3 regions of the Streptomyces sp. GbtcB6 genome follow, and region 1 is predicted to be linked to each of the others. Evidence: riboswitches for the same ligand, from Rfam matches in the RefSeq annotation. Region 1 holds a riboswitch; each other region holds the start of a gene.
What was found. A riboswitch is a leader RNA that binds a small molecule or an ion and turns the genes downstream of it on or off. The one in region 1 is predicted to bind cobalamin.

Region 1 (7,894 bases):
GTCGGCGTCCACGAGGTCGTGCTCACGGGTGTCCACGTTCTTCGCGGCGACGGCGATCCGCTTGAACGCGGTCTCCATGTCCCCGCGCGCCGCCCGCCCGTCGAGCCCGCGCCCGTAGGCGTAACCGCCCCACACCGCGTACACCTCGGCGAGGTCGGCGTCGGAGCGCCAGTTGCGGGCGTCGATCAGCGGCAGCAGCCCGGCGCCGTAGGCCCCCGGCTTGGAGCCGAAGATACGGGCCGTCGCGCGCCGCCGGTCGCCGTGTTCGGCCGTGTCCTCGTCGGCGTGGGCCCGCACGTAGTTGGACTCCGCCGGCTCGTCCAGCTCGGCGACCCTGCGCACCGCATCGTCGATCAGCCCGACCACGTGCGGGAACGCGTCCCGGAAGAAGCCGGAGATCCGCACCGTGACATCGATGCGCGGCCGGCCCAGCTCGCCGAGGGGGACCACCTCGAAGCCGGTCACGCGCCGCGACGCCTCGTCCCACACCGGACGGCAGCCCAGCAGCGCCAGGATCTCGGCGATGTCGTCGCCCTGCGTGCGCATCGCCGACGTGCCCCACACCGTCAGGCCGACGGACTTCGGGTACTCGCCCGTGTCCTGGAGGTACCGCTGCACCAGCGAGTCCGCGAGCGACTGGCCGACCTCCCAGCTCAGCCGGGACGGGATGGCCTTGGGGTCGACCGAGTAGAAGTTCCGGCCGGTGGGGAGGACGTTGACCAGGCCGCGGGTGGGGGAGCCGGACGGGCCGGCCGGGACGTAACCGCCGTCCAGGGCCTTGAGGATGTGCCCGATCTCGTCCGTGGTCCGGGCGAGACGCGGCACGACCTCGGTGCACGCGAACTCCAGTACCGCCACGCCGTCCGGGAGTTCGGTGCCGAGCACCTCCCGTACGAGAGCCCGGCTCTCGGCGACGGCCCAGTCCCGCTGCTCCATGCCCTCCGCGACCCGGCGGCACAGCTGTTCCAGCAGGTCGATCGCGTCGGCCGCGGTACGCGACGGGCCCTCGACGAGATCCGTCAGCTCCACCGGCACCTTCACCGGCGCGCCCGGCTCGGCCAGCAACTCCTTCTCCACCAGCCCGAAATGGGCCGCGAAGCAGGCCCTGAGCCCCGGCAGCGCGTTGGCCTGCCCGCCCCACACCTGCGAGGCGCGCAGCACCGCCAGCACCAGGTTCACGCGCGGCTCGCCGACCGGACCGCCACCCAGAATGTGCAGGCCGTCGCGGATCTGCACGTCCTTGATCTCGCACAGATAGCCGTCGATGTGCATGACGAACGAGTCGAAGTCGTCTTCCTCCGGCTGCTCGTCCACGTGCAGGTCGTGGTGGAGCTCGGCCGCCTTCACCAGCGTCCAGATCTGCGCCCGCACGGCCGGTGCCTTCGTCGGGTCCAGGTCGGAGACCAGCGCGTACTCGTCGAGCAGCTGCTCCAGTTTGGCCAGGTCGCCGTAGGTGTCGGCACGGGCCATCGGCGGCACCAGGTGGTCGACGACCGTGGCGTGCCCGCGCCGCTTGGCCTGGGTGCCCTCACCGGGGTCGTTGACGATGAACGGGTAGACCAGCGGCAGTTCCCCGAGTACGGCGTCCGGCGCGCACCCGCCGCTGAGGCCGAGGCCCTTGCCGGGCAGCCACTCCAGGGTGCCGTGCTTGCCCATGTGGACGATCGCGTCGGCGCCGAAGGAGTTGTCGAGCCACCGGTACGCCGCCATGTAGTGGTGGGACGGCGGCATGTCGGGGTCGTGGTAGATCGCGATCGGGTTCTCGCCGAAGCCGCGCGGCGGCTGGATCATGACGACGACGTTCCCGAACTGGAGGGAGGCCAGCACGATGTCCTCGCCGTCGACGTACAGCGAGCCCGGCGGCTCACCCCACGCCTCCGTCATCGCGTCCCCGAGCTGCGGGTCGAGCTTCTCGAACCACGCCCGGTAGTCCGCGAGCGGCACCCGCGCGGGCGCTGCGGCCAGCTGCTCCTCGGTGAGCCATTCGACGTCGTGGCCACCGGCGTTGATGAGCCGGTGGATCAACTCGTCGCCGTCGTCGGGGTGCCCTTCGACCGCGTACCCGGCATCCCGCAGCGCATCCAGCACCCGCACCGCCGAGGCGGGGGTGTCCAGTCCGACGGCGTTGCCGACGCGCGAGTGCTTGGTCGGGTACGCGGTGAAGACCAGCGCGATCTTCTTCTCCGCGTTCGGCTTGTGCCGCAGCCGCGCGTGCCGTACGGCGATTCCGGCGACGCGTCCGGCCCGCTCGGGGTCGGCGACGTACACCGGAACGTCGGCTCCATCGTCATCGACCCGCTCCTTGAAGGAGAAGGGGACCGTGATCAGCCGTCCGTCGAACTCCGGGATCGCGACCTGCATCGCCGCGTCCATGGGGGAGAGGGCGGCGTCGGACTCGTCCCAGGCCTGCCGGGAGGAGGTCAGGCAGAGGCCCTGCAGCACCGGCACGTCGAGGTCGGCGAGCGCCCCGATGTCCCAGGCCTCCTCGTCGCCGCCGGCCGAGGCCTGCGAGGCGTGCGTGCCGCCGGCCGCCAGGACGGTGGCGACCAGCGCGTCGGCCCCGGCGAGGATCTCGTACAGCCCGGGGTCCGCCCCGCGCAGCGAACCGCAGTACACCGGAAGGGCGTTGGCGCCGCGTGCCTCGATCGCGTCGCACAGGGTGTCCACGAAGCCGGTGTTGCCGCTCAGTTCATGGGCCCGGTAGAAGAGCACCCCGACGGTCGGCCGGCCGCTCTCCCGGGTCCGGGTGCCGTGGACGCCGAACTCGGGCATCTTCTGCGGCTCGACGAACCCCTCGCCGGTCAGCAGCACGGTGTCGGACAGGAACCGGGCCAGCTCGGTGAGGTTGGCGGGGCCGCCCTCGACGAGGTACCTGAGGGCCTCGGCGACCACACCCGCCGGCACCGACGACTCGGCCATCAGCTCGGCGTCCGGCACCGTCTCGCCGCCCAGCAGCACGGTCGGGATACCGGCGGCCCGCAGCGCGGCGAGCCCGTCCTCCCAGGCACGCTTGCCGCCGAGCAGCCGTACGACGGCGATGTCCGCGCCCTCGACGAGCGCGGGCAGCTCCGCCGTGACGTCGACGCGCGTCGGATTGCCGATCCGGTAGTCGGCACCGGAGGCGGCCCGGGCCGCCAGCAGATCGGTGTCTGCGGTCGACAACAACAACACAGTGCTCATGCGGGCGCTCCCGGTGGAATGAAAGGCAGTCCTTGCGGCGCGCCCGACTCGATGAGCCGCCAGAGCGCGTCCGTGTCCGCGTGCTGTTCGATCAGGTCGCCGAGCCGGTCGAGCTGCTCCTCGCGCAGCGCGGCGAACGAGGTGTCGGGGGCCGGCACGAACCGGCGGCCCGCGGCGGCCGCCACCTCGCGCAGGAAGGCCCGGCGGAAACCGTCCGACTCCAGGGAACCGTGCCAGTGCGTGCCCCAGGTCTGCCCGACCCGGCAGCCGTCCAAGAAGGGTTCCCCGCCGGTCACTTCGCCGACCCCGTGATGGATCTCGTACCCCTCGACGCGCTCGCCGAGGGCCTCTCCGACGGGCCGGGTGAGCGTCTTCTCCCGGGCGAACCGGACGCGTACGGGCAGCACACCGAGCCCGTCGACGGCCCCCTTGCGGCTCTCGACCTCGTCCTCGATGTGCTCGCCGAGGATCTGGAAGCCGCCGCAGACGCCGAGCACGGGCCGCCCCTCGGCGGCCCGGCGCCGCAGTGCCTCGGCCAGCCCCCGCTCCCGCAGCCACTCCAGGGCCCGGACCGTTCCCCGGGTCCCCGGAACCACCACGAGATCGGCGTCGGCCAGCTCTTCCGGCCGGTCCACGAACCGCACCACCACGCCCGGTTCGGCGGCCAGCGCGTCCACGTCGGTGAAGTTGGACATCAGCGGGATCGCGCAGACGGCGACCCGGAGCACGTCCTCCCCGACGGGCGGGGCCGTGTTCGACTCCCGGACGGTCCCCCGCAGGGAGACCCGGAGCCCGTCCTCCTCGTCGATCCCGAGCCCGTGCCGGAAGGGCAGGACGCCGTAGGTGTGCCGCCCGGTGAGCCCGTGCAGCATGTCCAGCCCGGGTTCGAGCAGCGAGACGTCCCCCCGGAACTTGTTGACGAGGAACCCGGCGACGAGGGCCTGATCCTCCGGCGACAGCAGTGCCACCGTCCCGAAGAAGGAGGCGAAGACGCCCCCGCGGTCGATGTCCCCGACCACGAGCACGGGCAACCCGGCGTTCCGGGCGATCCCCATGTTCACGATGTCGGTCCGCCGCAGGTTGATCTCCGCCGGACTGCCGGCGCCCTCACAGATCACCGCGTCATACGTGCCCCGCAACTCGGCGAGACAGTCGAGCACGGTGCCGAGCAGCCGCTGCTGCCGCCCACCGTGGTACCCGCGCGCGCTCAGCTCACCGACCGGCCTGCCGAGCAGCACGACCTGACTGCTCTGCTCGCCACCGGGCTTGAGCAGCACGGGGTTCATGAGCGCGGTCGGCTCCACCCGGCAGGCCTGCGCCTGCATGGCCTGTGCCCGCCCGATCTCGGCACCTTCGCGCGTGACAAAGGAGTTGAGGGACATGTTCTGTGCCTTGAACGGCGCGACTTTCACACCCTGCCGCACCAGCCACCGGCAGATACCTGCGGTGACGACGCTCTTACCGGCGTCGGAGGTGGTACCGGCTACGAGGAGGCCTCCGTTGTTCATGACGCCCTCCCCGAGAGCGATTTGCGCAGCAGGGCCCCCGCCGCACTCGCCCCCAACGCCAGCCACCCCACCCGCCGCGACAACCGCACCGCCCGATCGATGTCCGCGACTTCCACGGCCCGCCCCTCCCCGTTCAGCACCGGCCGGTGCTCGACCCGCCCGCCATACGACAACGTCCCCCCGAGCCGCACCCCCAACGCCCCGGCGAACGAAGCCTCCACGGGCCCGGCGTTGGGACTCGGATGCTTCGCCGCGTCGGCCCGCCAGGCCCGCACCGCTCCCTTGGTGTCACTCCCGGCCAGGGCGGCCAGTACGGCGGTGAGCCGCGCTCCCGGCCACCCCGCCACGTCGTCCAGCCGCGCCGAAGCCCACCCGTACCGCCGGTACCGGGCCGACTTGTGCCCGACCATGGCGTCCAGGGTGTTGACGGCCCGGAACCCGAGCAGCCCCGGCACCCCGCCGACGGCTCCCCACACCAGCGCGCCGACGACGGCGTCGCTGGTGTTCTCGGCGACGGACTCCACGACCGCCCGTGCGATCCCGTCGGCGTCCAGGGCCTGCGGGTCCCGTCCGCACAGATGCGGCAGCCGCGCACGGGCCGCCTCGACGTCGCCCGCCTCCAGGGCACGCCCGATGACGCGGGCCTCGCGGGCGAGTGAAGTGCCCCCGACGACGGCCCAGGTGGCGGCCGCGGTGAGCGTGACGGACGAGGCGGTGGACGGTCGTACGACCCGTTGGGCAACGGCACCCAGCGCCATGGCGCCACCGGCGCACACGGCGGTGTGCAGCGCGCCCCACCCGCGGTGGTCCCGCCACAGCACCCGCTCCACGGCCCCGGCCGCCCGCCCGAACACGGCGACCGGATGCCCCCGGCGCGGGTCGCCGAGCAGCAGATCACCGAGAAGGCCGGCGGCGGCGCCGTACGCGAAGACGCGATCGGCACCCATCGGCTCAGCCGGCCGCGGGGTCGGGGACGGGCCGGGTACTGAACCTCGGTCGGCAGCCGCGCATGGCGATATGTCCTCACTCAGGGTGTCCGCGCCCTGGTTCGACGAGACCGGCGGTGAGAGTTCCTGGCTCCCGGGGATTGCTACCCCGGTGACAGTGGCGGGACCGCGCCGGATTCACACCGGCTTCCTCCCTTGCCGCCGTACATGGCTCCGGAAGTCCACCACGCCCTGGAAGACCCGTCAACTTGCCGTTGACCTGGGAGGGGAGTGTGTGGGAAGGCCCACACCGGTTGCCCTGCGGGGCCTGTGGGACATGCCGAAGGCTCCTCTCCGAGCGGACGGGAGAGGAGCCTTCTCGATGCCTGTGAGGTGCTGCCGCGTCAGGCCTTCGCCACGATCAGGTGGATACCCCATGCCACGGCGGCCGCGCAGCCGGCGAAGCAGAGGTAGGCGGCGGTCACGGCCAGGGTCGCGGAGTTGCCCTGAGCGGTGGCGCGTTCGCGGGCGGAGAGGCCCTTGATGCCGAGGGTGAACAGGGCCACCAGACCCACCGTGGCCACGAGGCTGACGCCGAAGACGGAGCCGATGGCTGCCCAGTCGATGTTCATGTCGCTTCTTCCTCGGGGTCAGACGGTGGCGGCCGGGTCGGTCGCGGGAGCAGCCGGGGCGGGGGAAGGGGAGGGGATCGTGGCGGTCAGGTCCTCCGCGACCGGGCCCGCGGGGGGCGGGGTCACGGCGGCGATCGCCGTGGTCACCACGCCGGCCGGCTCCACGGCGTCGGTGACGTTGGCGCTGTCCACGACCTCGCGGCGGGAGAGCTTCCAGATCGCGGCGCTGGCGGCCACGAGGAAGACGGCGACGACCGCCGTGCCCCAGTCGCCGAGGTCCGTCACGGACTCGGCTAGGGCGCCGACCAGCGCGGCGGCCGGGAGCGTGAGCACCCAGGCGACCATCATCCGGGTCGCGGTGGACCAGCGGACCGTGCCGCCCTTGCGGCCGAGGCCCGCGCCCATCACCGAACCGGAGACGACGTGCGTGGTGGAGAGGGAGAAGCCGAGGTGGGAGGAGGCCAGGATGGCGGTGGCCGCGCTGGTCTGGGCGGCGAAGCCCTGCTGCGGCTGGAGGTCGGTCAGGCCCTTGCCCATGGTGCGGATGATCCGCCAGCCGCCGATGTAGGTGCCGAGCGCGATCGCGAGGCCGGCGGAGAGGATGACCCAGGTGGGAGGGTTCGAGCCGGGGGCGATGGAGCCGCCCGCGATCAGCGCGAGGGTGATGATGCCCATCGTCTTCTGCGCGTCGTTGGTGCCGTGCGCGAGCGAGACCAGTCCGGCGGAGGCGATCTGGCCGGCGCGGAAGCCCTTGCGGGTGGCGTTGTCGTCGGCGTTCTTGCCGATCCCGTAGGACAGGCGGGTGGCGAGCATCGCCGCGAGGCCCGCGACCACGGGGGCGGCGACCGCCGGGAGCAGGACCTTGGTGACGAGCACGTCGCCGTGGACCGCGCCGAGGCCGGCGGAGGCGACGGTGGCGCCGATCAGACCACCCATCAGGGCGTGCGAGGAACTGGAGGGCAGGCCCACCAGCCAGGTCACGAGGTTCCAGAGGATGGCGCCGACGAGTGCGGCGAAGATGACCTCGGGACGAATGCCGTTCTCGTCGACGAGACCCTTGGAGATCGTGTTGGCGACCTCCACCGAGAGGAAGGCGCCCACCAGGTTGAGCGCGGCGGACATGGTCACCGCGATCTTGGGCTTGAGCGCACCGGTCGAGATGGTCGTGGCCATCGCGTTGGCGGTGTCGTGGAAACCGTTCGTGAAATCAAACGCGAGTGCGGTTACCACCACAATCGCCAAGATCAGCGAGAAGTTTTCCATTTACCCAGGCAATCTTTCGAGGTCATTGGCTGTTGGACCGTAGGCAACCTGGATGAACGGAAGGTGAACTGGGGCGGTCCTGGTGGTGTCTGGAATCAACTTTGCGATGTCCGGGGGCGGGGTGGACCGAGGCCGCCGTCCCGGTGCCGGTCCGGCGGCCCAGTCCCGCCTTGACTAGAGGCCCATGGCGAACGACTTCAGCCGGCCCGCCGACCCGTTGAAGAGATTCTGGTCACCCGGCAGGCTGCCGCTGTTGTCGTACTGCCAGAAGGTCCAGGACGACCATCCGGCCGGCAGTGCTCCCGCGTCCGCCGAGCCGTGGCGGGCGATCCACAGCGCATGGTCGGCGGCGAACGCGCTGCTGCCACCGGTGCAGAGGTTCCAC
Region 2 (7,894 bases), on a different contig from region 1:
GGGCCCAGCGCCGGGCGTCCGCGAGGGTACGGCTCATCGGGCGGACGTCTCCCGTACGACCCGGTTGGCCAGCCGCCCGATGCCCGCGATCTCCGTGACGACGGTCTCGCCGCCCAGCAGGAAGCGCTGCGGCTCGCGGGCCTGGCCGACCCCGCCGGGCGTGCCGGTGGCGATGAGGTCGCCGGGGTTGAGCCGGACCATCGTCGACACGTACTCCACCAGCGCGACCGGGTCGAAGAGCAGGTCCCCGGTGGAGTCGGACTGCATCACCTCGCCGTCGACGGCCAGCCGGATGTCGAGCGCGGGCCGGACACCGCCCGGCAGTTCGTCCGGGGTGACGAGATACGGCCCGACCGGCGTGCTGGAGTCCCACGCCTTGCCCTGAAGCCACTCCCGGGTGCGGAACTGCCAGTCCCGGCAGGTGATGTCGTTGAGGACGGTGAACCCGGCGATCGCCGCCGCGGCCTCGGCCCCGCGTGCCCGCCGTACCGTCCTGCCCACCACGACGGCGAGTTCGGCCTCCCAGTCGAACTGCCCGGTCTCCTCCGGCCGCACGATGTCGTCGCCCGCACCGATCAGGCAGTCCGCGAACTTCGCGAACAGGGTAGGGTGTTCGGGCAGGTCGCGGCCCATCTCCTGAATGTGGTTGCGGTAGTTGAGGCCGACGCACACCACCTTGGAGGGGGCGGGGACGACGGGGGCGAAGTCGGCGCCGGCCAGCGGGTAGGCCGGGCCGGTCGCCGCGGCGGCGAACTCCCGCCAGCCGTCCTGGCGCAGCACGGCACCCACGTCCGGGAGGCCGAGGTCGACCAGCGTCCCGCCGGCCCCGCCGGGCTCGCCGCTCTGGCCGCTCTGGCCGCTCTCGCCGCTCTCGCCGCTCTCGCCGCTCTCGCCGTCGAGGCGTACGGCCCGGGTGGTGGCGCCGGTGCGGAGGGTCGCGAGCTTCATCGGGTGGTTCCTTCCACGTGCGTGCGGTTGAGCCGGAGGGCCTCGAAGACCGGGGAGTCGCTGAACCGGAACAGGTCCAGCGCGCCGGAGTCGGAGTCGGTCGCCCCTGCCTCGGAGCGGACCGACAGCGGCTGCCAGGAGGGCACGACGAACAGGTCGCCGCGCGTGACGGACCAGGACGTCTCCCCGACGGTGACCGTGCCGGAGCCGTCGAAGACCTGGTACACCGACGAACCGGTCTCGCGGACGGGCGCGGTCTCGGTGCCGCGCGTGACGCGGTGCATCTCGGCGCGGACGGTGGGCAGCACGTCGGCGCCGGTCGCCGGGTCGGTGAAGCGGACGGCCGCGTGGCCCGGCTCGACGGTGCCGGCGAACCCCTCGGACTCCAGCGCGAGCTGGTCGGCGAGGGCGCGGTCGGTGTGCTCCCAGCGGTAGGCCAGGAGGGGGGTGCCGGGGGCGGCGGCCTCGGCTGCCTCGGTGGCCGCCACCGGACTGAGGCCCGGATGCCCCCACAGGCGCTCGGAGCGCGAACGCTCCGGGGTGATCCGCTCGGCGTCGCTGATCTCGTCCCGGCCGAACTCGAAGAACTGCGACTCGGTGAGGTACTGGAACGGGATGTCCAGCCCGTCGATCCAGGCCATCGGCTCGGCGGTGGCGTTGTGGTGGGCGTGCATGTGCCAGCCGGCCTGCGGCAGGAAGTCGCCCCGCCGCATCGCGACCGGGTCGCCGCCGACGACCGTCCACACGCCCTCGCCCTCCACCACGAACCGGAAGGCGTGCTGGGTGTGGCGGTGCTCGGGGGCGTCCTCGCCGGGCATCAGGTACTGGATCGCGGCCCACAGGGTCGGCGTCGCGAAGGGCCGGCCGCCGAGTGCCGGGTTGGCGAGCGCGATGGCCCGGCGCTCGCCGCCGCGGCCCACCGGAACCAGGTCGCCGGACCGCGCGGCCAGGGCGCGCAGCTGCTGCCAGCGCCATACGTGGGGCACGGCCCGGGAGCGCGGGTGGGCCGGCATGAGGTCGCCGATCTCGGTCCACAGCGGGACGAGGAGCTCCCGCTCGAAGCCCCGGTACAGCTCTTCGAGGGCCGGGGTGACCTCGGGCTGCCCCGGCGCCGCGGCGGCCCGGAGGCGCACCGGGGAGTCCGTGGCCCGGTCTGGGGTAAAGGTCTGCGTCACAACCCTCAGGGTGCGCCGTGTCCACCTGGAAGACATGGAGATTCTGGAGAACAGAATCCCGTGTCTACTCTGGAGGGATGGACAAGCCGCTGAAGAATCCGCCGCCGTACGCCATCGCGAGTGTCGACCACGCGCTGCGCGCCGCGGCGATGCTCCAGCTGGAGGGCGGGCTGACCGTGTCGCAGATCGCCGAGCGGCTGGGCGTGGCCCGGTCCACCGCGCACCGGCTGCTGGCGATGCTCGTGTACCGGGACTTCGCCGTCCAGGACGAGGACCGGATCTACCGCGCCGGGCCGGTCCTGGAGCTGGCCGCGCACTCGCAGTCGCAGGTGTCGCGGCTGCGGGCGGTCGCGCTGCCGCATCTGCGGCGGCTGGTCGAGGTGGTGGAGGAGACGGCCAACCTCGTCATCCGCACGGGCGACTCCGTCCGGTTCATCGCCAGTGTGGAGTGTGCGCGGGTGCTCCGGGTGGGGTCCCGGGAGGGGATGGTGTTCCCGGCGCACCGGACCACGGGCGGACTGCTGCTGCTGGCGGACCTGCCGGAGGAGCAGCTGGCTGAGGTGTACGCGGAGGAGCGGTACCGGGACCGGCCGACCGAGCGGCCGGACCTCGCCGGGCTGCGGCGGGAGCTGGCGCGGGTGCGGCGGGGTGGCTTCGCCGTGAACCGGGAGCGGTCGGAGCGGGGGCTGGTCGCGGTGGGGGTGCCGGTTCGGGGGGCCGACGGGAGGGTGGTGGCGGGGGTTTCGGTCTCGCTGCCGAGCGTGCGGTATGAGAAGGGCCGGCTGGGGGAGTTGGTGGCGGCCTTGGGTGGAGTGGTTCGGGGGATCGAGGAGGAGTTGTCCGCCTAGGGATCGGGAGGGTCTTGTTGGAGGGCGACTGCGGGTAGTCGGGGGCTGGTCGCGCCCACGCGGCGGAGCCGCATATCGACGACGCCCCGCGCCCCTTTCGGGGCGCTTCCCTCACGTGGGTCGTAAGGTGGACCCCGCAGCTGGTTCGTCCCGTTCGCCAGACGGGATGTCGTAAGAGGGAACCCGGTGTGAGTCCGGGACTGCCCCGCAGCGGTGAGTGGGAACGACCGCCGTCATACGCACTGGATCCACCGGATCCGGGAAGCGACGGCCAGTAGGGGTCTCGTACGACTAGGTACGACTTTGTACGACGAGACGCGCCCGCGAGTCCGAAGACCTGCCAACTGCCCGTGTGCGAACCACTCGTGCGCGGACATCCCGGTGACCTCGTGGGCGGGTCGGCGTGCAGGTCGGACGGACGGTCGGGTACGACCGTCGCCGTCCGGTTCGTCACCCCTTCGCGCTCTCGTCCCGTCGCCGGGATCTCAGGGAATCGTCTCGCGAAGGAGATCTCCGTGACAGCCAAGTCCGCAGCCGCGGCAGCCCGGGCCACCGTGTACGGCTACCCCCGCCAGGGGCCGGCCCGGGAACTGAAGAAGGCGATCGAGAGCTACTGGAAGGGCCGGATCACCGCCGACGCCCTGCGTGCCACCGCCGCCGAACTGCGCCGCTCCACCTGGCGGCAGGTCGCCGAGGCCGGCATCCACGAGGTGCCGACCGGTGACTTCTCGTACTACGACCACGTCCTCGACACCACCGTGATGGTCGGCGCCGTCCCCGAGCGGCACCGCGCCGCCGTCGACGCCGACGCCCTGGACGGCTACTTCGCCATGGCCCGCGGTACCCAGGACATCGCGCCGCTGGAGATGACGAAGTGGTTCGACACCAACTACCACTACCTGGTACCGGAGTTGGGCCCGGACACCGTCTTCGCCGCGAACTCCGCCAAGCAGGTGGGCGAGTTGCGGGAGGCGCTGGCCCTCGGGCTCGCCACCCGTCCGGTGCTGGTCGGCCCGGTCACCTACCTGCTGCTCGCCAAGCCGGCGCCCGGCGTGCCCGCCGGCTTCGACCCGCTCACCCTCCTCGACCGGCTGCTCCCGGTGTACGCCGAGGTCCTCGCCGACCTGCGGGCGGCCGGCGCCGAGTGGGTGCAGCTCGACGAGCCCGCCCTGGTCCAGGACCGCACCCCGGCAGAGCTGGCCGCCGCCGCCCGCGCCTACCGCGACCTGGGCGCCCGCACCGACCGGCCGAAGCTCCTGGTCGCCTCCTACTTCGACCGGCTCGGCGAGGCCCTGCCGGTGCTGGCCAAGGCCCCGGTCGAAGGGCTCGCCCTCGACTTCACCGGGGCGGCGGCCGCCAACCTGGACGCCCTGGCCGCCGTCGGCGGGCTGCCCGGAAAGCGGCTGATCGCCGGTGTCGTCAACGGCCGCAACATCTGGGTCAACGACCTGCCGGCGTCCCTCACCACCCTCGGCACCCTGCTGGGCCTCGCCGACCAGGTCGACGTGGCCGCCTCCTGCTCCCTCCTGCACGTGCCGCTGGACACGGCCGCCGAGCGGGACATCGCACCGCAGATCCTGCGCTGGCTGGCCTTCGCGAAGCAGAAGACCGCCGAGATCGTCACCCTCGCCAAGGGCCTCGCCCAGGGCCCCGACACCATCGCCGCCGAACTCGCCGCCAACCGCGCCGACCTGGCCTCCCGGGCGGGTTCGCCGATCACCCGCGATCCCGCCGTCCGCGCCCGGTGTGCCGCCGTCACCCCGGCCGACGCCCGCCGCTGCCAGCCGTACGCCGAACGCTCCGCCGCCCAACGCGCCCACCTTCGGCTGCCGTTGCTGCCAACGACGACCATCGGATCGTTCCCGCAGACCGGCGAACTGCGCACCGCACGGGCGGACTTGCGGGCGGGCCGGATCGACACGGCCGGGTACGAGGAGCGGGTCAGGGCCGAGATCCGGGAGGTGGTCGCCTTCCAGGAGAAGGCCGGTCTGGACGTCCTGGTGCACGGCGAACCCGAACGCAACGACATGGTCCAGTACTTCGCCGAGCAGCTGACGGGGTACCTGGCCACCCAGCACGGCTGGGTGCAGTCGTACGGCACCCGGTACGTGCGCCCGCCGGTCCTGGCCGGTGACATCTCCCGCCCCGAGCCGATGACGGTGCGCTGGACGTCGTACGCGCTGTCGCTCACCGACCGCCCGGTCAAGGGCATGCTGACCGGGCCGGTGACCATGCTGGCCTGGTCGTTCGTCCGGGACGACCAGCCGCTCGGCGACACCGCCCGGCAGGTCGCCCTCGCCCTGCGCGACGAGGTGAACGACCTTGAGGCCGCGGGCACTTCGGTCATCCAGGTCGACGAGCCCGCGCTGCGCGAGACCCTGCCACTGCGGGCCGCCGACCGGGCCGGGTATCTGGCGTGGGCGACCGAGGCGTTCCGCCTGACGACCGGCGGAGTCCGTCCGGAGACCCAGATCCACACGCACATGTGCTACGCCGAGTTCGGCGACATCGTCCGGGCCATCGACGACCTCGACGCGGACGTCATCAGCCTGGAGGCGGCCCGCTCGCACATGCAGGTCGCCCGCGAGCTCGCCGCACACGGCTATCCGCGCGAGGCGGGACCCGGGGTCTACGACATCCACTCGCCCCGGGTGCCGAGCCCGGCCGAGGCCGCCGACCTGGTGCGGACCGGCCTGCGGGCCATCCCCGCCGAACGGCTCTGGGTCAACCCCGACTGCGGGCTGAAGACCCGCGGCTGGCCGGAGGTCCGGGCCTCCCTGGAGAACCTGGTCGCGGCGGCACGTTCGGTGCGTGCGGAGCTGTAGCCGGGTCCTGGTGCGGGTGCCGGACGGCGTACTGTCGTGCGCGTCCGGCGCCCGCCGCCGACACCTGACGGACGACCATGGAGAAACCGCCCCGTGACCTGCCGAGTCATCCTCATAGCCCCGGCCTTCACCCCCTCGCTGCGGCGGGCCCGCTTCTACGACGGCGACTCGATCGAGAACCCCGGGACGGTGGCACTGTCCCTGCCGGCCGCGGGCGAGGTGGTCCACTCCCCCGGCGTGCGCTGCCGGGAGACGGCGGCCGCGCTGGGCCTCGACGCCTCGGCGGAGCCCGAGCTGTCGGGCCTGGACGCGGGCCGTTGGCGGGGCCGGACGCTGGAGGAGCTCGGCGCCGCCGAACCCGACGCACTGCTCCAGTGGCTGACCGACCCGGGGGCCGCGCCCCACGGGGGCGAGTCGGTACGGGAGTTGTGCGCGCGGGTCGCCGGGTGGCTGGACCGGACGGGCCTGACCATCGGAAGGACGATCGCCGTGGTGGAGCCGGAGGTGGTGCGGGCCATGGTGCTGCACGTGCTGGGGGCACCCGAAGCAGCGTTCTGGCGCGTGGACACCCCGCCGCTGTCGGCGACGGAGATCACGGGCGGGCCCGGTCGCTGGAACCTGCGGCTCGGCCAGGTCGGCGGGTAACCGCGGCGGGGCGCCGGAAATGCGGTGGAGCGGTGCGCCGCGTCCTGCCTAGGGTCGCGCCATGACCACCCGCATCTTCCGCGTCACCGTCCGCGGCGTCTTCGACGGCCTCAACGCCGGCCAGCGCGCCGAACTGCTCTCCCGGGCCGCCGAGCACGACGTGCTGCGCGCGGCCTTCACGCCCGAGGGCCACCTCAGTTACGACATCAACGCCCGCCCGGCCTTCACCTTCCGCTTCCAGGACAGCGGGGAGGAAGAGGAGGACATCCTGGAGGCGACCGAGCGCGCCGAGGAGGCGGCCAGGGCATGGCTGGCCGAGCGCGGCTACGGCTACAAGAACCTCAGGTCCAGCGCGGAGGACCTCTCCCAGGCACCCCTCGGCAAGCGGCAGCGCAGGGCGGCCGCGCAGGGCTGACGGCCGCGCTGCGGCAGGGCGGACCCCTCGCGGAAACGGCCACGGCGGCCTGAAGTCGCCGTGGTTCAGGTCACGTCGGGATGTGACCTGATTGCGGAGTTCCCATGTCGGAGGCGTGGCATGCTCGGGGCCACATCGAGTTACCGACCAGTTCTACCTGTCGGTAACAAAGAACGGTGTTCCTTTGCCACCCCCCACCCTCAGGACCGACCTTGCGCAGACGCACGAGGCCAGGGCATGCCCTCATGCCCGCCTTCGCCGTGACCGCCCTTCTCCTCGCCGCCGGCTGCTCCTCGCCGCAGCACCAGACCTCCGCCGGCGACCGTTCCCGGGAGACCGCCCGGGTCTCCGACGGTGCCACCGCCGCCGCCCGCACGGACGGCCAGGCGCTCGCCGTCGCCGCCGCACCCGCCGCGACCGCGACCACGGCCGCCGGCTCGGCGGGGAAGGGCCGGCCGGCCCATCGCACCACGCTCAGCGTCAGCTCGTACGACGGCAAGACCCGACGGGCCGTCATATCAAGTGCCGCGAAAGGGAATTCGGCGGGGAAGGGACATACGGCTGCCCCGGCCGTCTCCCCCAGCCCCACGCCATCGGCCTCCGCCTCGGCCTCCGCTTCGGCCCGGCAGGCCGCCGTCGGTGACGTCATCGCCAGTACCCCCGCGCCCGGCGCCCCGGACGGACTGCTCGCCAAGGTGACCAAGGTGCTCGGCGAGACCGACGCGGGCACCGAGGTGCAGACCGAGCCCGCCACCCTCGACGCCCTCCTCGGCGACGACACCGCCAAGGGCACCGTGCCCGTCGACCCTGCCGCCTTCGACGTCGACAAGCTGCTGCCCGACGTCAAGGTGTCCTGGTCCCGGTCCGCTGACGCGCACGTCGGTCCCGAGGGCGCCACCGTGCCGCTCGGCAGCCTCCGGCTCGACGTCAGCACCGAGGTACCGGCCCCCGAAGGCTCCCCGGCGTCCGCCGCGGCCTCGGTCTCCGGCTTCGTCCAGGTCGCGCCGCAGGTCGACTTCGCCTACGGCGGCGCGGGCA
Region 3 (7,894 bases), on a different contig from region 1:
GTCGCCGGTCGGTCCCTTACTCGTAGCGGTACTTCAGCGAGTCCGCCTCCGTCTGCTCGATGTCGGCGATCGTCAGTTCCGGCATCCGCAGCTGGGCCAGCGTCACCTCGGCCGAGGGCGGCTGGGCGTCGGCCGGCAGCCACTGCTCCGGCTTCCAGGCCCCGCTGCGCAGGAGCGACTTGGGGCAGTGCGGGTAGACCTCCTCGATCCCCACCACCAGCGCACTGGCCGGCGGCTTGCCCACGGCGGTCAGCTGCGCCAGCAGCTCCGGGCGGGTGGAGACGCAGGCCCGGCCGTTCACCCTGAGCGTCGTGGTGCGCCCCGGGATGACGAACAGCAGCCCGGCCCGCCCGGTGGCGACGACGTTCTGCAGGGTGTCCAGACGCTTGTTGCCGGTCGCGTCCGGTATCGCCACCGTCCGCGCGTCCAGGACGGCGACGAACCCGGCGGGGCCGCCGCGCGGGGAGACGTCACAGTTGCCCTCGGCGTCCGCACTGGCGACCAGGACCAGCGATGAACAGCCGATCAACCGCCGCGTCTGCTCGGTGAGTTCGGTCATCTGCTTGCGCACGGCCGCGTCGCCGGGCAGTTCGTAGGCCCGGCGCAACGCCTCCTGATCGGGCACGGCGTCGAGGCGGAGCGAGTCGAAGGCACTGCCGGCAAGGGATAGCGTCATGCCCCGACCTTAAGGCGCCGACCTGCGACCGATCCTGGTCGGTGAGTGCGGGGACATGGAGACACCCGCGCGGATTGTCCGGCGCGCGAAGATCTCGCGGGCGGCGGGCCCGATGTCTCCCCCGACGGGTCCGGGCGCGGGCCGCGCCCTGCATCGGATGACGCCCGGACGCAGGTCAGGGCGTCATCAAGGGAACTTGTCCACCGCCTATCTGACGTGTCATCAGTTCTCGTTATAGTGAGCAATGGCCGTGGGGCCGGCGGGACCGGGCGGGGGCGGAGGAAGGCTGATGGCGGACAGTCTGGGCGAGTCGGCGGGGGCACGGCCGGGGGTGGCGGTGCGGGATCTCGGCGGGGGCGTGCGGTCCGTCGCCGTACCCATTCCGGACAATCCGCTCGGCTACACGCTGGTGTACGTGATGGACACCGACCGCGGGCCGGTGCTGGTCGACACCGGGTGGGACGATCCCGGGTCGTGGGACGTGCTGGCGGCGGGGCTGGAGGCGTGCGGTACGGGCGTCGGCGAGGTGCACGGGGTCGTCATCACACATCACCATCCCGACCATCACGGGCTGTCGGGGCGGGTGCGCGAGGCGTCCGGGGCCTGGGTCGCGATGCACGCGGCCGACGCGGCGATCGTGCGGCGGGCCCGGGAGACCCGGCCGGAGCGGTGGTTCACGTACATGGCGGCGAAGCTGACGGCCGCCGGGGCGCCGGACGAGCACGTGGCGCCGTTGCGCGGCGGACCCCGCCGGAGCACCCCGCCCGGCCTGGCCCCCGCCCTCCCCGACCGTGAGATCCTCCCCGGCGAACTCCTCGACCTCCCGGGCCGCCGGCTGCGTGCCCTCTGGACGCCGGGGCACACCCCCGGCCACGTCTGCCTGCACCTGGAGGAGGAGCATCCCGCCCGGCTCCCGGGCCGCGGACGCCTGTTCTCCGGCGACCACCTGCTCCCCGAGATCACCCCGCACATCGGCCTCTACGAGGACCCCGACGACGCGACCGTCACCGACCCCCTCGGCGACTACCTCGACTCCCTGGAACGCGTCGGCCGGCTCGCCCCCGCCGAGGTCCTCCCGGCCCACCAGTACGCCTTCACCGACGCACCGGGACGGGTACGGGAACTGCTGGCCCACCACGAGGAACGCCTCTCCGGCCTGCTCTCCCTTCTCCAACAGCCGCTCACTCCCTGGCAGTTGGCCGTACGGATGGAGTGGAACCGGCCCTGGGAGCAGATTCCGTACGGATCGAGGAACATCGCCGTCTCGGAGGCCGAGGCCCACCTGCGGCGCCTGGTGAAGCTGGGGCGGGCGGAGGCGGTGGCGGGGAGCGAGCCGGTCACCTACGTGGCGGTGTAAATCGTTTACGTGGCGGTGAAAATCGTTCGGCGATCGCCGCCCCCGGCTGCTAGACAGCCTCATGGACCCCTTGGAGCGGCTCCTCGCCGAACACGCCTGCGAGCGCCTCGTCATCGACTTCGTCCACCGTCTCGACCTCGGCGAACCCTCCTCCGTCGCGGACCTGTTCACCGAGGACGGGTGGTGGGAGTGGCCGCCGCCCGGGGACGGGCGGCGGGCCGAGGGGCGGGCGGCACTCGCCGCGTACTTCGGCTCCCGGCCGCCGGGCCGCCTCTCCCGGCGTGTGATGTCCAACATCCTCGTCACGGTGACGGGACCGGACACGGCGACCGCGACGTCGTACTTCCAGACGTACCGGGTCGACGGTCACGACGCGGGACGCGAGGGGGGATCCGGCGGCGGAATGGTCCCGGCCGGGCCGCCCGTCCAGGTCGGTCACTACCAGGACGGGTTCCGGCGCGTCGACGGGCGGTGGCTTCTGGCGTCCAGGTCCCTGGTGCTGCCGTTCGGCGGGCCGACCCCCACCGCGGGCGGCTGAAGCCGTGCCGCGCGCAACCCGGCTCGCCCGAGGCTCAGTTGACGGCGCGCTCGGCTGTGATGAGCATCTCCGCCAGGTCGGCGAGGGTGGCCAGCTGGCGGGGGTTCATCTGCGGGGCGCGGGCCGCCAGGCGGACCAGGCCGCTCTCGCGGAGCCGGGAGAGCGGGTCGGCCTGGGCCTCCAGACCCTGGAGCACCGGCTGGAGCGCCTCGTACAGCGCCTCCGGCTCGTCTGCGGTGAAGAAACCGGCCGGCAGGCCGAAGAACCGCCGCAGCCGGTCGGTGTGTTCGAGGCTCGGCAGCCCGCTCTTGCGCCACTCGCTCAGCCACTGCCTGCTGGTGCCCGCGATCGCCGCGAGCTCGCCCAGCGAGTACCGCTTGCCGTCGGGGCGGCGCCGGTTCTCGCGGATGAAGTCCAGCCGCTGCCGCACCCGTTCGGCGAGCCCCGCCTCGGGCGCGGCCCCGCCCGCGAGGAGTTCGGCGACCACCCCGACCGGGATCCCGGTGCGGTACGACAGGTCGGCCACGTCCAGCACCTCGGGCAGCCGTCCGGGGCGTCCGGTCAGCTCCCCGAGCCGTTCCAGTACGCCGGTCAGCGGGGCATGGGCGTCACTCACCAAGGTCCCCCTGGACACGCGTGGTTGGTCGGTCGGCCGAGCAGACGCGAGGCTATCCAATCACCGGTCCCGGCCACCAGACATGACAAGGACCACTGCCCAAGGGGGCAGCAATCGTTGACATGTGACGGACCGGCAGGAAAGGATCACCTCACCAGGCCACGGTCGAACCGACCCGCCCCGGGTGCCGCCTATGGGGGAGCGGCATCCGGGGCGACCAGCCGCCCCGCCTCCTCCCCAGAAGGTGAGGCGAACCGATGCCGCAGCCCGTCCTGCTCCTCGGTGCCGGCCGCCGGCGCGCGTACGACGAGTTCGTGCTGACGCGTGTCGCCGCGGTCCGCCCGGTGCTGCTGGTGGACGCCGCACCGCCGGCCTGGGCACAGCAGTGCCTGGCCGGTCACCTCGCGGCGGACCCCGGCAAGGGCGGCGCGACGGCATCGGCGGTGCTGCGGTTCGCGGCCAGGCACCGGGTCCGCGGCGTGCTGACCCACATGGGCGAGTACGCGGTCACCGCCGCCACGATCGCCGGGCAGTTGGGGCTGCCCGGCACCTCCCTCGCCGCGGCCGCCGCGTGTGCCGACCCGCCCGCGCTGCGCACGCTGCTGGCCGGCCACGCGGTCCCCGTCGACGCCCCCGGCACGCCCCGTGTCTCGGCCGAGACGGTCGTCCTCGACGGCGAGATCCGCATCGCCGCCATCACCCGTACGACCCTGGGTCCGGCGCCCGCCCGGCAGCCGCTCCGGCACACCGTGCACGCCCACGACGGCCTGCTGCACAACCGTTTCCTGCGGCTGGCCGTCGACCGCACCGTGCACGCCCTCGGCGTCGGCCGGGGCGTCCTGCACATCGGCCTCACCCTCACCGACCGCGGTCCCCGGGTCACCGACGTCGCCCCGCATCTCCCGGGCGACCTGATCCCGCTCCTCGTCAAGCGGGCCACCGGCGTCGACCTCGCCCAGGCCGCGGCCGCCCTCGCCACCGGCGAGGTGCCCGACACGACGCCCACCCGGCAGCGGGCGGCCGCCATCCAGTTCGCCTACCCGGCCGCCACCGGCCGCCTCGACCACCTGGACCTCTCCCCCGACGCCGCCCACGAGCCCGGCGCCGACCGCATGCTCCTCACCCGGCACACCGGCGACCACGTCACCGCCGGTCCGCACGCCACCGCCGCCGACCGGCTGGCCCTCTGGGTGGCGGTCGGCGAGACCCCGGCCCACTGCGACGACGCGCTGCGCCGGATGGCCCGCCACCTGTCCGCAGGCATCGCCCCGCTCGCGAACGCGGCCTGAGCGCTCCGCTGGAAGTGCCGCGACATGCCGTCGGTCGACTGCGGCGCCGTCGTGGCTGGTCGCGCCCACGCGGCGGCAGCCGCATATCGGATACGGCCCCGCGCCCCTTCAGGGCGCTACCGAATCGCAGTGGACGAGGTCCGTACGAGCCGCCCTAGAACGCGATCGTCCGTATCAACTCGCCTGCCTCACCCAGCACTTCGACTTCCTCCCGGCTCATCGTCGGATTGACCGCCCGCCGCCGCAGAGCCTCCGCCAGCCCCTCCTCGGACAGTTCGGCCGGGTCGGCGAGCAGGGCCGCCAGCAGCTTGTGCGCCAACGGGTAAGCACCCAGCGCCACTTGAGCGAGGATCACCGCGGACATGCCCCAGTCGAGCCCGGGCGGCCCGTCCTCGGCGTTGGTCCAGTCGATGACCCGCGGGCCGTCGGGAGTCAGAATCACGTTGTCCGGATGCAGGTCCAGGTGGAGGACCCGGGTGCCGGGGTCGGCAGGGTCCCGGCCGGGCACGGCGTGCAGCCGCCGCAGCAGCGAGGCGAGCAGCGCACCGCCCTCCTCCGCGTCCGTCTCCCCCGCCAGCAGCGCCGCCAGCATGGTCGGCCCGGACAGCCGCTCCATGACCAGTTCGGTACGGGACCCGGAGGGCCGCACCCGGGGCGCCGGGTACCCGTGCTCCCGTACGTACGCCATCACCGCGCCCTCGGCGGCCGCGTCCCCCCGGCCGTCCCGGTCCCGGCGCAGCACCCACGCCTCGTCGATCTCGTACACATCGGCCGAACGCCCCGAGCCGAGCAGTCTCCCCGTCATGGCGTGACCATAACGAGTCGGTCCCCGCACAGCCCCCTCTCAGCTTCCCCCGGGCGGCCGGTAAGGTAGCCGGGTCGTCATCACCCGTACGGGGGGAAGCCGGTGCAATTCCGGCGCTGACCCGCAACCGTGAGCCACACCTGGTGGCAAGCCGGACCGCCGCGCCCGGGACGTTGATCGGCTCATGTGCGCCGGCGCCCGCCGTCGCACGGCACCGTCGAGGTTTACGGAGCCGAGCCGCCGGGGTGTCCCGTGCTGCCCGGCTCCCCGCAGGGAGAGGCACCCGCCGACCATGACCGTCCTCCGCCGCACCGCCGGGGTGCTGGCCGCCACCGCCGTCATCGGTACCGCCACGCCCGCGACGACCGCACTCGCCGCCGGCACGTCCCCGTCGCCGTCCGCGTCGGCGGTCCTCCCGTCGGGGCTGTACGGCAGTTCGGACCCCAAGTTCGACGGCGTCTGGCGCCAGTCCCTCGCCCTGCTGGCCCAGCGCGCGGTGGGGCTGACCCCGGCCGCGAAGGCGGTGGACTGGCTGGCCGGGCAGCAGTGCGCGAACGGCTCGTTCGCCGCGTTCCGCGCCGACCCGGCGGCGGCCTGCGACGCCAAGGTGGCGGTCGACACGAACAGCACGGCGGCCGCCGTACAGGCGCTGAAGGCGGCCGGCGGGCACGACGCCGCCGCGGACAAGGCCGTGACCTGGCTGAAGTCGCAGCAGAACAAGGACGGCGGCTGGGGCTACACCCCGGGCTCGGCCAGCGACACCAACTCCACCGGTGTGGTCATCGGCGCGCTCGCGGCGGCCGGCGAGAGCGCGGACAGGTCGCCGTACGACCTCCTCGCCAAGTGGTCCATCCCCTGCGCCGAGGACGGTGGCGGCGCCCTCGCCTACCAGCCGGACAAGCAGGGGAAGCTGGCCGCCAACGCGGACGCGACCGCGGCCGGGGTGCTCGGGGCCCTCGGCAGGGGGTTCGTGACGACGGCCGGGAAGGCCCCGGCAAAGGGCTACGCCTGCGCCGACTCCGACCAGGCCCTCACCCGGGAGGAGGTGGCCCGCAACGGCGCCGCGTACCTGGGGGACGCCACGTCCGCGACCGGCCACCTCGTCTCCACGCTGCCCGGTGCCAAGCCCCAGCCGGACTACGGCAACACCGCCGACGCGGTCGTCGCCATGGCCGCGCAGGGCTGGACGAAGCCGGCGAAGAAGCCGTACGCCTGGCTGGAGGCGCACGCCGTGCCGTGGGCGGAGCAGAGCGGGCCGGCGGCCTACGCCGAGCTGATCCTCGCCGCGCACGCGATGGGCGCGGACCCGCGTGACTTCGGCGGCACGAACCTGGTGACGGCGCTGAACGCGACGGGCCCGGCCCCGCGGACCGCAGCCGCGAAGCACACCGAGGAGAAGAAGTCCGGCAGCAGCGTGTGGTGGATCGTCGGCACCGGCCTCGTCGCCGGTATCGGCATCGGCTTCCTGCTCAGCGGCCGCCGGAAGCAGCAGCAGCTGTGACCGCGGTCCGCCGTGCGGCGCTGCTGCTCCTGGCCGCGCTGACGCTGTGCGCGGCGGCCGCCGGGCCGGCGGCGGCCACCGGTTACCGCTACTGGTCCTTCTGGGAGCGGGACGGCGCGCGCTGGACGTACGCCACGCAGGGCCCCGCCACCGCGCGGCCCGCCGACGGTTCGGTCGAGGGGTTCCGCTTCGCGCTGAGCGAGGACTCGGCGGACGCGTCGCGGCCGCGCGGCACGGCGGACTTCGGGACGATCTGCGCCGGTACGCCCGCCGTCGGGGGCCGGAAGCGGGTGGGGCTGGTCGTCGACTTCGGTACGGCGGCGGACGCGCCCTCGGGAGAGCGGCCGCCTGCGCGACGGACGGCCTGCGCGGTGGTGTCCGCGGACGCGACGGCGGCGGAGGCGCTGGCGGCAGTGGCGAAGCCGCTGCGGTACGACACGAACGCGTTGTTGTGCGCGATCGGGGGGTATCCGTCGCGGGGGTGCGGGGAGAAGGTGGCCGCGGGGGGTACGTCGGACAGCGGGCCGTCGCTTGGCCTGGCGGCCGGCGTGGGGGTGGTCGTGGTGGTGGCTGCGGGTGCCCTCTGGCAGGCACGGCGGCGGAAGAATGCGTGAGCGCCACAGTGCGGGCCGGTGGGGGCTGGTCGCGCAGTTCCCCGCGCCCCTGAAGGGGCGCCGCAGTCGCGTCAGCTTCATGGCTGCGGGCAGTCGTGCCGCTGGGGCGATGGGGGTCCCCCCGCGCGAGCGAAGCCGAGCGTGGGGGAGGGTGGGCGCAGCGGCACCCCGCAAGCGCGGGCGAGCGAAACCCCCCGTCCCCCGGCAGCAGCGCCGCTCCCCCGTACACCCCGGCGCCTGGTGGCTCTGGTCCCTCTCCCTCGGTGTCGCCGCGTCCCGTACCACCAACCCGCTCCTCCTCGCCCTCCTCGTCACGGTCACCGCCTACGTCGTGGCCGTCTGCCGGACCCGGTCCGCCCCCTGGTCCCGTTCCTACGCCGCCTTCGCCAGGCTCGCCCTCGCCGTTCTCCTCGTCCGCCTCGCCTTCACCGTCGTGCTCGGCTCCCCCGTCCCCGGCGCGCACACCCTCGTCACCCTCCCCGAAGTGCCCCTCCCCCA

Region 2: linked by a shared signal. The riboswitch ahead of metE (5-methyltetrahydropteroyltriglutamate--homocysteine S-methyltransferase) and the one ahead of KVT45_RS00265 (cobalamin biosynthesis protein) in region 1 are both predicted to bind cobalamin.
Region 3: linked by a shared signal. The riboswitch ahead of KVT45_RS26390 (prenyltransferase/squalene oxidase repeat-containing protein) and the one ahead of KVT45_RS00265 (cobalamin biosynthesis protein) in region 1 are both predicted to bind cobalamin.

Annotation. Positions count from the first base shown of each region.
Region 1 covers NZ_JAGXJL010000001.1:48,626-56,519, reverse strand. Annotated here, with positions in the region: gene cobN (cobaltochelatase subunit CobN) at 1-3,180, opposite strand, end outside; gene KVT45_RS00270 (cobyric acid synthase) at 3,177-4,688, opposite strand; gene KVT45_RS00265 (cobalamin biosynthesis protein) at 4,685-5,635, opposite strand; cobalamin riboswitch at 5,735-5,877, opposite strand; gene KVT45_RS00260 (hypothetical protein) at 6,019-6,246, opposite strand; gene KVT45_RS00255 (inorganic phosphate transporter) at 6,265-7,509, opposite strand; gene KVT45_RS00250 (lysozyme) at 7,684-7,894, opposite strand, start outside.
Region 2 covers NZ_JAGXJL010000024.1:49,643-57,536, reverse strand. Annotated here, with positions in the region: gene KVT45_RS33505 (maleylpyruvate isomerase family mycothiol-dependent enzyme) at 1-37, opposite strand, end outside; gene KVT45_RS33500 (fumarylacetoacetate hydrolase family protein) at 34-948, opposite strand; gene KVT45_RS33495 (cupin domain-containing protein) at 945-2,159, opposite strand; gene KVT45_RS33490 (IclR family transcriptional regulator) at 2,201-2,971, shown strand; cobalamin riboswitch at 3,096-3,331, shown strand; gene metE (5-methyltetrahydropteroyltriglutamate--homocysteine S-methyltransferase) at 3,487-5,796, shown strand; gene KVT45_RS33480 (histidine phosphatase family protein) at 5,890-6,441, shown strand; gene KVT45_RS33475 (DUF6204 family protein) at 6,503-6,856, shown strand; gene KVT45_RS33470 (hypothetical protein) at 7,102-7,894, shown strand, end outside.
Region 3 covers NZ_JAGXJL010000016.1:61,816-69,709, forward strand. Annotated here, with positions in the region: gene KVT45_RS26360 (MSMEG_1061 family FMN-dependent PPOX-type flavoprotein) at 17-676, opposite strand; gene KVT45_RS26365 (MBL fold metallo-hydrolase) at 966-2,033, shown strand; gene KVT45_RS26370 (nuclear transport factor 2 family protein) at 2,095-2,571, shown strand; gene KVT45_RS26375 (XRE family transcriptional regulator) at 2,606-3,187, opposite strand; gene KVT45_RS26380 (hypothetical protein) at 3,445-4,476, shown strand; gene KVT45_RS26385 (phosphotransferase family protein) at 4,631-5,281, opposite strand; cobalamin riboswitch at 5,336-5,465, shown strand; gene KVT45_RS26390 (prenyltransferase/squalene oxidase repeat-containing protein) at 5,574-6,782, shown strand; gene KVT45_RS26395 (SCO2322 family protein) at 6,779-7,396, shown strand; gene KVT45_RS26400 (energy-coupling factor transporter transmembrane protein EcfT) at 7,506-7,894, shown strand, end outside.